3 regions of the Microterricola viridarii genome follow, and region 2 is predicted to be linked to each of the others. Evidence: predicted binding sites of a transcription regulator. Region 2 holds the regulator's gene; each other region holds the start of a gene.
The links. Region 2 encodes HspR, which represses chaperone genes until heat shock. Its sites were predicted from a motif close to AAGTTGAGTCNNNNNGACTCAACTT; they were not measured.
Positions count from the first base shown of each region.

Region 1: the regulator HspR is predicted to act here: its motif matches at 1,509-1,533, upstream of BLT62_RS07965 (ATP-dependent Clp protease ATP-binding subunit).
Region 3: the regulator HspR is predicted to act here: its motif matches at 1,957-1,981, upstream of BLT62_RS00410 (ATP-dependent Clp protease ATP-binding subunit).

Region 1 is NZ_LT629742.1:1,752,421-1,755,688, forward strand. Features, by position in the region: gene rnc (ribonuclease III) at 1-292, shown strand, start outside; gene mutM (bifunctional DNA-formamidopyrimidine glycosylase/DNA-(apurinic or apyrimidinic site) lyase) at 320-1,249, shown strand; gene BLT62_RS07965 (ATP-dependent Clp protease ATP-binding subunit) at 1,550-3,268, shown strand, end outside.
Region 2 is NZ_LT629742.1:404,144-407,411, reverse strand. Features, by position in the region: gene BLT62_RS01875 (class I SAM-dependent methyltransferase) at 1-951, opposite strand, end outside; gene BLT62_RS01870 (heat shock protein transcriptional repressor HspR) at 1,218-1,664, opposite strand; gene BLT62_RS01865 (DnaJ C-terminal domain-containing protein) at 1,667-2,671, opposite strand; gene BLT62_RS01860 (nucleotide exchange factor GrpE) at 2,797-3,268, opposite strand, start outside.
Region 3 is NZ_LT629742.1:85,768-89,035, forward strand. Features, by position in the region: gene BLT62_RS00410 (ATP-dependent Clp protease ATP-binding subunit) at 1-1,906, opposite strand, end outside; gene BLT62_RS00415 (SMP-30/gluconolactonase/LRE family protein) at 2,112-2,987, shown strand; gene BLT62_RS00420 (TetR/AcrR family transcriptional regulator) at 3,219-3,268, opposite strand, start outside.

The DNA of each region.
Region 1 (3,268 bases), 1.3 Mb from region 2:
TGGCGACGTCGCGACGCCGTTCGTGCTGCGCCTGATCGAGCCGTTGCTGGCCGACCCGGACCGCTTCGGGGTCACCATGGACCCGAAGACGAGCCTGCAGGAGATCGCCGCGCACCGCGGCGGCGGCGTGCCCGTCTACGAGATCACCGAGAGCGGCCCGGACCACGACAAGCGGTTCGTGGCGACGGTCACCGTCGGCGACGTCACCGCCAGCGGCGAGGGCACCAGCAAGAAGCACGCCGAGATGGCCGCCGCCCTCGAGGCGTGGTCGCGCCTCACCGGGCGCAAGTAGCGCCCCGGCCTCCCGTGGAGCTGCCCGATGCCTGAGCTGCCCGAGGTCGAGGTCGTCCGCGCCGGGCTGGCCCCGGCCATCGGCGGCGCGCTCGTGCGCGGCGTCGAGGTGTTCGACGAGCGATCGCTGAAACGCCACGACGCGACATCCGGCAACTTTGAGGGCCTGCTCCTCGAGCAGCGGATGCTGGCCGCCGTGCGCCGCGGCAAGTTCCTCTGGATCCCGCTCGGCAGCGGCCGCGCGCTCGTCACCCACCTGGGCATGAGCGGGCAGGTGCTGCTGCGCAGCCCCGGCTTCGAGGAGTCCGGCCTGCTGCGCATCCGGCTGGCCATCGAGCACCCGGAGCACGGCGAGTTCTGGGTGAACTTCGTCGACCAGCGGATCTTCGGCTCGATGGCCGTCGACCGCATGGTGCCGACCCCGGACGGCGCCCCTGCAGGTTTCGCCGGCCCGGCAGCGACCGACGGTGCGAACTCGTGGCAGCTGAGCCTGCCGAGCCAGGTCGCCCACATCGCCCGCGACCCGCTGGACCCCGCCTTCTCCGACGCGGCCTTCTTCGCCGCGCTCTCCCGCAAGAACACCGGCATCAAGCGCGCCCTGCTCGACCAGGGCCTGATCAGCGGCATCGGCAACATCTACGCCGACGAGGCGCTCTGGGCGGCGCGGCTGCACTACGAGCAACCGGCATCCTCGCTGTCGACGCAGAAGAAGCGCACCCTGCTCGCCGAGGTGCGCCACGTGCTCGAGAAGGCCCTCGCCGAGGGCGGCACCAGCTTCGACGCGCAGTACGTCAACGTGAACGGCGCCTCCGGCTACTTCGCGCACTCGCTCAACGCCTACGGCCAGCAGGGCAAGCCCTGCCCGCGCTGCGGCACGCCGATCAGGCGCGAGCAGTTCATGAACCGCGGCTCGCACTTCTGCCCGAAGTGCCAGCGGCTGCGCGCGCCCCGCGCCTGACGGCGCGCAGCTCGGGCCGCGCCCCTGCCCGCGCCCGCGCGATGCGCGCCCTGCGCCACTTCGTCGGCGTCCGCGCCACATGAGCGGGCGCGGAGGCCGACCAACTGGCGCAGAGGGCAGCGGGCAGCAGGCGGCGGGATGCGGGATGCGGCGGCAGAATGCGGCGGCACGGTGGCGAGTGGGTGCGCGGCTGTGGCACTCGACCGGCTGAGGCTGGAGAAACACCGTGAGCCGGAATACCCCCGCGCCTCCAGCGTTGAACTTGAGCGAACTGCACTCAACTTTACCTGAGGAGGATTGGTGCCCGAAGATTTCACAGAGCCCGGAGCCAACTCGTTCGACGAGTTCCTCTCCCGCTACCTCGCGGGCGAACAGGCACGGCAGGCCAGGTCGATCGACCTCAGCCGCTTCCTGACCGCACGCACCCAGAGCATCCTGCGCCAGGCTGGACGCTTCGCGCTCGAGCGCGGCCAGACCGAGCTCGACGCCCTGCACATCCTGCGCGTGATCGTCGAGGACGAGAGCGTCTCGCAGGCGATCGCCCGCATCGGCGTGGCGCCGGAGCGCATCATCACCGCGACCGAGGCGCGCCTGCCCGCCGCGACGGATGTCGCCGACATCGACGCCGCCACCATCACGCCCAGCGCCTCCCGCGCGCTGTTCCACAGCTACCAGGTGGCCCGCTCGAGCGGATCGACGTACATCGACCCGGAGCACCTGTTCTTCGCGCTCGTGCTGGGGCAGGACGCCCCCGCCGGCCAGGTGCTCGCCCGCGCCGGTGTCACCGCCGAGGCGCTGACCCAGCAGATCCGCGAGCCGGTGACGGCGGGCGCGCCCGGCGACGCCGAGCTCGGTGACAGGGAGAAGGCAGGGGGCGCCGCGGAATCCGCGACCCCCATGCTCGACGCCTTCGGCACCGACCTCACGCAGCGCGCCGCCGACGGCGAGCTCGACCCCGTCATCGGCCGTGCCGACGAGATCGAGCAGACGATCGAGATCCTCAGCCGCCGCACCAAGAACAACCCGGTGCTCGTCGGCGAGGCCGGCGTGGGCAAGACGGCGATCGTGGAGGGCCTCGCCCGCGCCATAGTCGAGGAGACCGTGCCGGAGCAGTTGCTCGGCCGGCGCGTGATCTCGCTCGACCTGCCCGGCATGCTCGCCGGCACCCGCTACCGCGGAGACTTCGAGGAGCGCCTCACCAAGACCATGGAGGAGATCGCCGCGCACACGGGCGAACTCATCGTCTTCATCGATGAGGTGCACACCGTCGTCGGTGCGGGCGGCGCCGGAGACGGCGGAATGGACGCGGGCAACATCCTGAAGCCCCGACTCGCACGCGGCGAACTGCACCTCGTGGGTGCCACGACGCTGAGTGAGTATCGAAGGATCGAGAAGGACCCGGCGCTCGAGCGCCGCTTCCAGCCCGTCAAGGTGGGGGAGCCTTCGATCGAGGACGCCGTGCTGATCCTGCACGGGCTGAAGCCGGCCTACGAGGCGCACCACGGCGTGCGCTACACGGATGCCGCGCTCCGCGCCTCCGTCGAGCTCAGCGCCCGCTACCTCAATGACCGGGTGCTGCCGGACAAGGCCATCGACCTCATCGACCAGGCCGGCGCGCGCCTGCGCCTCCGCCTTGGCATGAAGACCGATGTCCCCGCGCTCATCGCGCGCCTCGCCGAGCTGGAGGCCGACAAGAATGCCGCCGTCGGCGCCGAGCACTACGAGGAGGCCTCGCGGATTCGCGATGAGATCGGGGCGGTGCAGGCCAAGCTCGACGCGGCGACCGCGCAGAGGGGCGGCGCTGCATCCGGCGACGCGGCGCACGTCGTCGACGAGGCGCAGATCGCCGGGGTGATCTCGCGGGCCACCGGGATTCCGGTGAACCGCCTCACCGAGAGCGAGCGGGAACGCCTCGGCGACCTCGAGGGCGAGCTGCACGGGCGCGTCATCGGCCAGGACGACGCGGTCACCGCGGTCGCCAAGGCCGTGCGCCGCAGCCGCACCGGCATGGGCGACGCG
Region 2 (3,268 bases):
CGGGTTGAGCACGATCAGCTCGGTACTGGCATCCGGCTGGTGGCTCAGACCGTCGTCGCGCACCACGGTGACCCGCTCGCTCATCCGGTTGGCGGCGGCGGTGGCGCGTGCGGATGCCACGGCGGCGGCCGACTGGTCGCTGGCCAGCACGCGCAGCTCGGGCCGGTGCAGCGCCAGCGCGGTGGCCAGGATGCCGGTGCCGCAGCCCAGGTCGATCGCGTTCCGGGCGCGAGGGTGCGCCTCGGCGAGGTGCCCGAGCAGGAACCGCGTGCCGATGTCGACCGAGGCGCCGGCGAACGCCGCCCCGTGCGCGGCGACGGTGAGGCCGAGGTCGTCGTGCCGGTTCAGGCGCGGCCAGGCGGCGGTCGCGGGGTTGGCCTCCTGCGGGGCGCTGGCCAGGAGCACGCGCGACTTCTGCTGCGCGAGGCTCACGTCGAGGCGGCCGAAGTGCGCGCCGAGCACGTCGTTCATCGCGGGGGTCATGTGCTTGATCCGCCCGCCGGCGAACACGACCACGTCGGGCGCGGCATGCGCGGCAATGGCCGCGGCGATCTCGTCCAGCGCGTCGAGGGAGCGCGGCAGCTGCAGCAGCACCACGCGGGCGCCGCCCAGCAGCCCGGCGGCGTTCTGCTCGATGCCGAGGGCGATCGACCGGTAGTCGGTGCCGGCGGCGGCCCCGACCGTCTCGGCGTTTGCCGCGAGGGCGAGCTCGCCGGAGTAGGCGTCTTGGTGCACGCGGATGCCGCCGGCATCCGCCCCCGCCGAGCCGAGCAGCTCGAGCGCACCCAGCGTCAGCGCGCCGTAGCGGTCGCCGATCACGACGACCTCGTGGCCGCTGGCGCCCTGCAGTGCGGCTTCAGCCTCGGACAGGATCAGCCTGTCGCTGGCGTCCACTGCGAAAAGATTCTCGGCCTCAACGTCTGGCCACCGCCGCAAAGCCGAAAATTCCATGCCCCAAGGGTAACCTCGCGACGCACGGCGGCGCGAGGTGCGGGAGACACCAACTCGCGCGACGCGCAGCGTCGCGAAAGGCGGCAGCCCAGTCAAAGGCAACCTCTGGACAGTGACCGATGCGTGCCGGGTCTCGCCAGGCTCGACCAGCGGAGGCGGCTCGACCAGCGGGGGCGGCTCGACCAGCGGAACTGGACCAGCCGGCGGAATCCCTCGCTCGCTCCAGGGAGCGTGCGACCGAAACCACCAGGCGGGAGATCGGGCGGCTAGTGCTCGACGCCGCCGAGCGGGCGCCACACCACGACGGAGTTCGGGCGGCGCAGGCGCGTTCCGGCCTTGACCGAAATGACGTCGCCCTCGGCGCCGGCGGCGAAAATGCGCCGGCCGGGGCGGTTGAGCATTTCGTCGGCGAGTGCCCCCTCGAGCTCGCGCACCCGCGTGGACAGCTCGTTCACGCGGTTCTCAAGTTCTAAAATGCGCCGGATGCCTTCCAGGCTGACGCCCTCGGCGCTGAGCATCGCGATCTCGCGCAGCTGCATCACATCGCGCATGGAGTAGCGCCGGGACTTGCCCGGGGTGCGCTGCGGCTCGACCAGGCCGAGCCGGTCGTACTGGCGCAGCGTCTGCGGGTGCATGCCGGCCAGCTCGGCGGCGGCGGAGATCACGAAGATCGGCGCCCGCTCGTCGATGCCGGCCGACATCCCAGCAGTCATGGTTAGCCCCGTGCCTTGGCGAGGAGGTCCTCGCGCGGGTTCTCATCGGGCAGCGCCTCGCGCAGCTTCTCGAGCGCCTCCTGGGCGGCCGAGTTGAGGTGCGAGGGAACAGCCACCTGCACGACGGCGAGCAGGTCGCCGACGCCCTTGGCGGTCTTCACGCCGCGCCCCTTGACGCGCAGCACGCGGCCGCTCGGCGTGCCGGGGGCGACGCGCAGCTTGACCGGGTCGCCGCCGAGGGTCGGCACCTCGATGGTGGCGCCGAGGGCGGCCTCCACGAAGGTGACGGGCACGTTGACGCGCAGGTTCAGGCCCTCCCGCTCGAACACCGGGTGCTTGCGCACGGTGACGGTCAGGATGATGTCGCCGGCCTCGCCGCCGTCCGGCGAGGGCTGGCCCTTGCCGCGGAGCTTGATCTTCTGCCCGTCGGCGACGCCGGCAGGGATCTTGACCTTGATCGGGCGGCCATCGCTGGTCTGCAGGGTGATGGTGTCGCCCTGCGTGGCGGTGAGGAAGTCGATGGTGGCGCTGGCGTTCACGTCGGCACCGCGGCTCGGGCCGCCGTACCCGCGATAGCCGCCGGTGGTCTGACCGAATCGGCCGCCCTGGCCGCCGAACAGGCCGCCGAGGATGTCGTCGTAGCCTCCACCCTGCTGGAAGGTGTACTGCTGCTGGCCGCGGCCGCCGCCCGCGCCGCCGAACATGCCGCCGAAGACGTCTTCGAAGCCGGCATTGCCGCCGGCGTTGCCGGGAGCGGTGAAGCGAGCCCCGCCGCCCATGGCGCGTATCGCGTCGTATTCCTTGCGCTGCTCAGGATCGGAGAGCACCGAGTGCGCCTCGCTGATCTCCTTGAACTTCGCCTCGGCCTGGGCGTCGCCCTGGTTCGAGTCGGGGTGGTATTTGCGGGCGAGCTTGCGATAGGTCTTCTTCAGCTCGGCCTCGCTCACGTCCTTTGAGACGCCGAGAACCTTGTAGAAGTCCTTGTCAAACCAATCCTGACTTGCCATGCGCGCCTCCTTTCGTGATGAGTTGATGTGTTGCATCCGCTGGCGGATGCAGAAAGTCTGTGTTCACAAGCATTGTGAGTGTAGGGGCCGGATGCCGTGGCATCCGACCCCTACGGGAACCGCTCCTAGGCGGGCACCTGCACGACGACCTTCGCAGGTCGCAGCAAGGTGGAGCCGAGGTAGTAGCCCTTCTCGACGACGTCGGCCACGGTCTCGACCTCCACGCCCGGGGTGGGCTGCTGGAAGATCGCCTCGTGGATCGTCACGTCGAACACCTCGCCGACGGTTCCGACGGTGCTGAGGCCCAGCTTCTCGACACTCGCGCGCAACTTGGCGGCGATCGTCGCGAAGGCTGACTCGCCCTCGAGGTCTCCGTGCTTCTCGGCACGGTCCAGGTCGTCCAGCACCGGCAGCAGCGCGGAGACGGCCGAGCCGACGGCGCGCTCGCGCTCCACCTCACGGTTCGACTCGGTGCGCTTGCGGTAGTTGGCGTACTCGGCGGTGACCCGCTTGAGATCGGCCAGGTGCTCGGCGGTCGGGTCGGCCTCTTCTGCCGCGACGGCATTCAGAATGTCTTCCACAGTGAGCTCCTCCTCT
Region 3 (3,268 bases), 320 kb from region 2:
GGTCGATGTAGAGCTCCACGATCTCGCCGAGCTCCTCCTGCGTCAGTGCAGAGAACACCACGATGTCGTCGAGCCGGTTCACGAACTCGGGCTTGAACGCCTGGCGCACCAGCTGCTGCACCGCGGTCTCCTTCTCGGCCCAGGTCAGCGACTGGTCGACGAGGAACTGTGAGCCGAGGTTCGAGGTGAGAACCAGGATGACGTTGCGGAAGTCGACGGTGCGGCCCTGGCCGTCGGTCAGCCGGCCGTCGTCGAGCACCTGCAACAGCACGTCGAACACCTCCGGGTGGGCCTTCTCGACCTCGTCGAGCAGGATCACCGAGTACGGACGCCGCCGCACGGCCTCGGTCAGCTGACCGCCCTGCTCGTACCCGACGTAGCCGGGAGGGGCGCCGACGAGGCGCGAGACGCTGTGCTTCTCGCCGTACTCCGACATGTCGATGCGGATCATCGCCTTCTCGTCGTCGAACAGGAACTCGGCGAGCGCCTTGGCGAGCTCGGTCTTGCCGACGCCGGTCGGCCCGAGGAACAGGAAGGAACCGGTCGGGCGGTCGGGGTCGGAGATGCCCGCACGGGTTCGGCGGACGGCATCCGACACCGCCGCGACGGCCTTCTTCTGGCCGATCAGGCGCTTGCCGAGCTCGCTCTCGAGGTGCAGCAGCTTCTCGGTCTCGCCCTGCAGCAGCCGGCCGACGGGGATGCCCGTCCACGCGGCGATGACGGCGGCGATGTCCTCCTCCGTCACCTGCTCGTTGACCATGCGGTCCTCGATCGGGTCGTTCTCGGCTTGCTCGGCCTCCGCCAGCTGCTCCTGCAGCTGCTTGATCGTCGTGTACTCCAGCTTCGACGCCTCGGCGTAGTTCGCCTCGCGCATGGCCCGGTCGCGGGCGCGGGTGGCGTCGTCGAGCTTCTTCTTGAGGTCGCCGACGGCGTTGAGCGAGCGCTTCTCGCGCGCCCAGCGGGCCTCGAGCACCTTCAGCTCGGACTCCTTCTCCCTCAGCTCCTCGCGCAGCTTCTCGAGGCGCTCCTTGGAGGCGTCGTCCTTCTCCTTCTTGAGGGCGAGCTCCTCGACCTTCATCCGCGCGACCTGGCGCTGCAGCTGGTCGATCTCCACCGGCGAGGAGTCGATCTCCATCTTGAGCCGGCTCATCGCCTCGTCGACGAGGTCGATCGCCTTGTCCGGCAGCTGGCGCGAGGTGATGTAGCGGTTGCTCAGGGTGGCCGCCGCGACGAGAGCGCCGTCGCTGATCGTCACCCCGTGGTGCGCCTCGTAGGCGCCCTTCAGCCCGCGCAGGATCGCGACGGTGTCCTCGACGCTCGGCTCGCCGACGAACACCTGCTGGAAGCGGCGTTCGAGGGCGGCATCCTTCTCGATGAACTCGCGGTACTCGTTGAGCGTGGTGGCGCCGATCAGGCGCAGCTCGCCGCGGGCGAGCATGGGCTTGAGCATGTTGGATGCCGCGACGGAGCCCTCTCCGCCGCCAGCGCCCATCAGCGTGTGCAGCTCATCGATGAAGGTGATGATCTCGCCGTCGGACTCGGTGATCTCCTTGAGCACGCTCTTCAGCCGCTCCTCGAACTGGCCGCGGTACATGGCGCCGGCCACGAGGGCGCTGAGGTCGAGCGAGACGAGCTTCTTCCCCTTGAGCGAGTCGGCGACGTCGCCCTCGACGATGCGCTGGGCCAGGCCCTCGACGACGGCGGTCTTGCCGACGCCCGGCTCGCCGATGAGCACCGGGTTGTTCTTGGTACGGCGGGTCAGCACCTGGCTGAGCCGCCGGATCTCGGCGTCCCGGCCAATCACCGGGTCGAGCTTGCCGCTCGCCGCGATGGCGGTGAGGTCAACGCCGTACTGTTCGAGGGCGCTCTTGGCTTCTTCCTGAGGAGGCTGCTGGTCTGGCTGCATGGCATTCCCTTTCGTACCGCGATCGGCCACCGGGGTGTGGCGGCCGAGCAAACTTGAGTCGATGTGGCTCAAGTTTACCAAGGCGACTGCCGGAGCGGAAGTGCCGCCCCCTGTGCGCGGGCTGTGAGTTCGACGGCCCCGCAATAGGCTGGCGGACACGCCTCTCCCCCTCAGCGACGCAGCGCAGCGCGCCCGAAAGGACAGCATGACCCCGAACCCCGCTCCCACCGTCAGCGTCCTCGTTCCGCGCCGCGCGATCTGCGGGGAGGGGCCGTACTGGCACGCGGCGAGCGGCAGCGTGCTCTGGGTCGACAACGAGCGGGGCGAGATCCTCCGCACCGACCCGGCCACCCTCGACACCGCCGTGACCGTGTACCCGCCGGGCATCGGCGCGGCCGCCCCGCGTGAGGCCGGCGGCCTCATCGCCGCCACGGGCACGGGCTTCGTCGGGCTGGCGGATGACGGCACGGTGACGCACCGCGTGGACTGCCTGGCCGACGGCATCCGCATGAACGACGCCAAGGCCGACCCGGCCGGGATCTACTGGTCGGGCAGTTGCGCACTGGACTTCGCCGCCGGGAGGGGCGGCTTGTGGCGGCTCGACGAGAACTGGCGGGCCGAGCAGGTGCTGGAGGGCCTCGCGCTGCCGAACGGCCTGGGCTGGAGCCCCGACGGCCGCACGTTCTACCTGGTCGATTCGATGGCGCGCGCAATCTACAGCTACCCCTTCGACCCGGAGACGTCCACGCTCACCCCGACGCCGAGCGTGCCCGTCGGCCCGGAGGCGTTCACCGCACTGCCCGACGGCCTGGCAGTCGACGTGCGCGGGCACCTCTGGGTGGCCGAGTACGGCGGCGGCGCCCTGCACGAGTTCGCGCCGGACGGCACGCGGGTGCAGCGCATCGCCGTCCCGACGGCGCAGACCACCTCGTGCGCCTTCGTCGGCCCCGAGCGGGATCAGCTCTGGGTGACGTCGGCCGCGAACGGGCTGGACGAGGACGCCGAGCCGCTCGCCGGCAACGTGTTCCTCGTGACCGGGCACGGCACCAGCGGGCTGCCGGTGGCGAGCTTCCGCGGGTAGGGCGACAGGAAACACAGGACGAGAGCGGGGCGGGGCCGCCCTGCGACTGTCGCGCTGCTCTCGACCTGTGTTTTGAGCAGCGTTGGCTTCGGTCGCAGGCTCCCTCGAGCCCACGTGGGTGTTGGCTTCGGTCGCAGGCTCCCTCGAGCCCACGTGGGTGTTGGCTTCGGTCGCGGGCTCCCTCGAGCCCGCGTGCGCGAGGTGGTGCCCCGCTGAGCGAGCCTGTCGAAATCAGGCGCGGCCGGCGATCCGCCCGACCAGCGCCGTCGCGTGCCGCACGG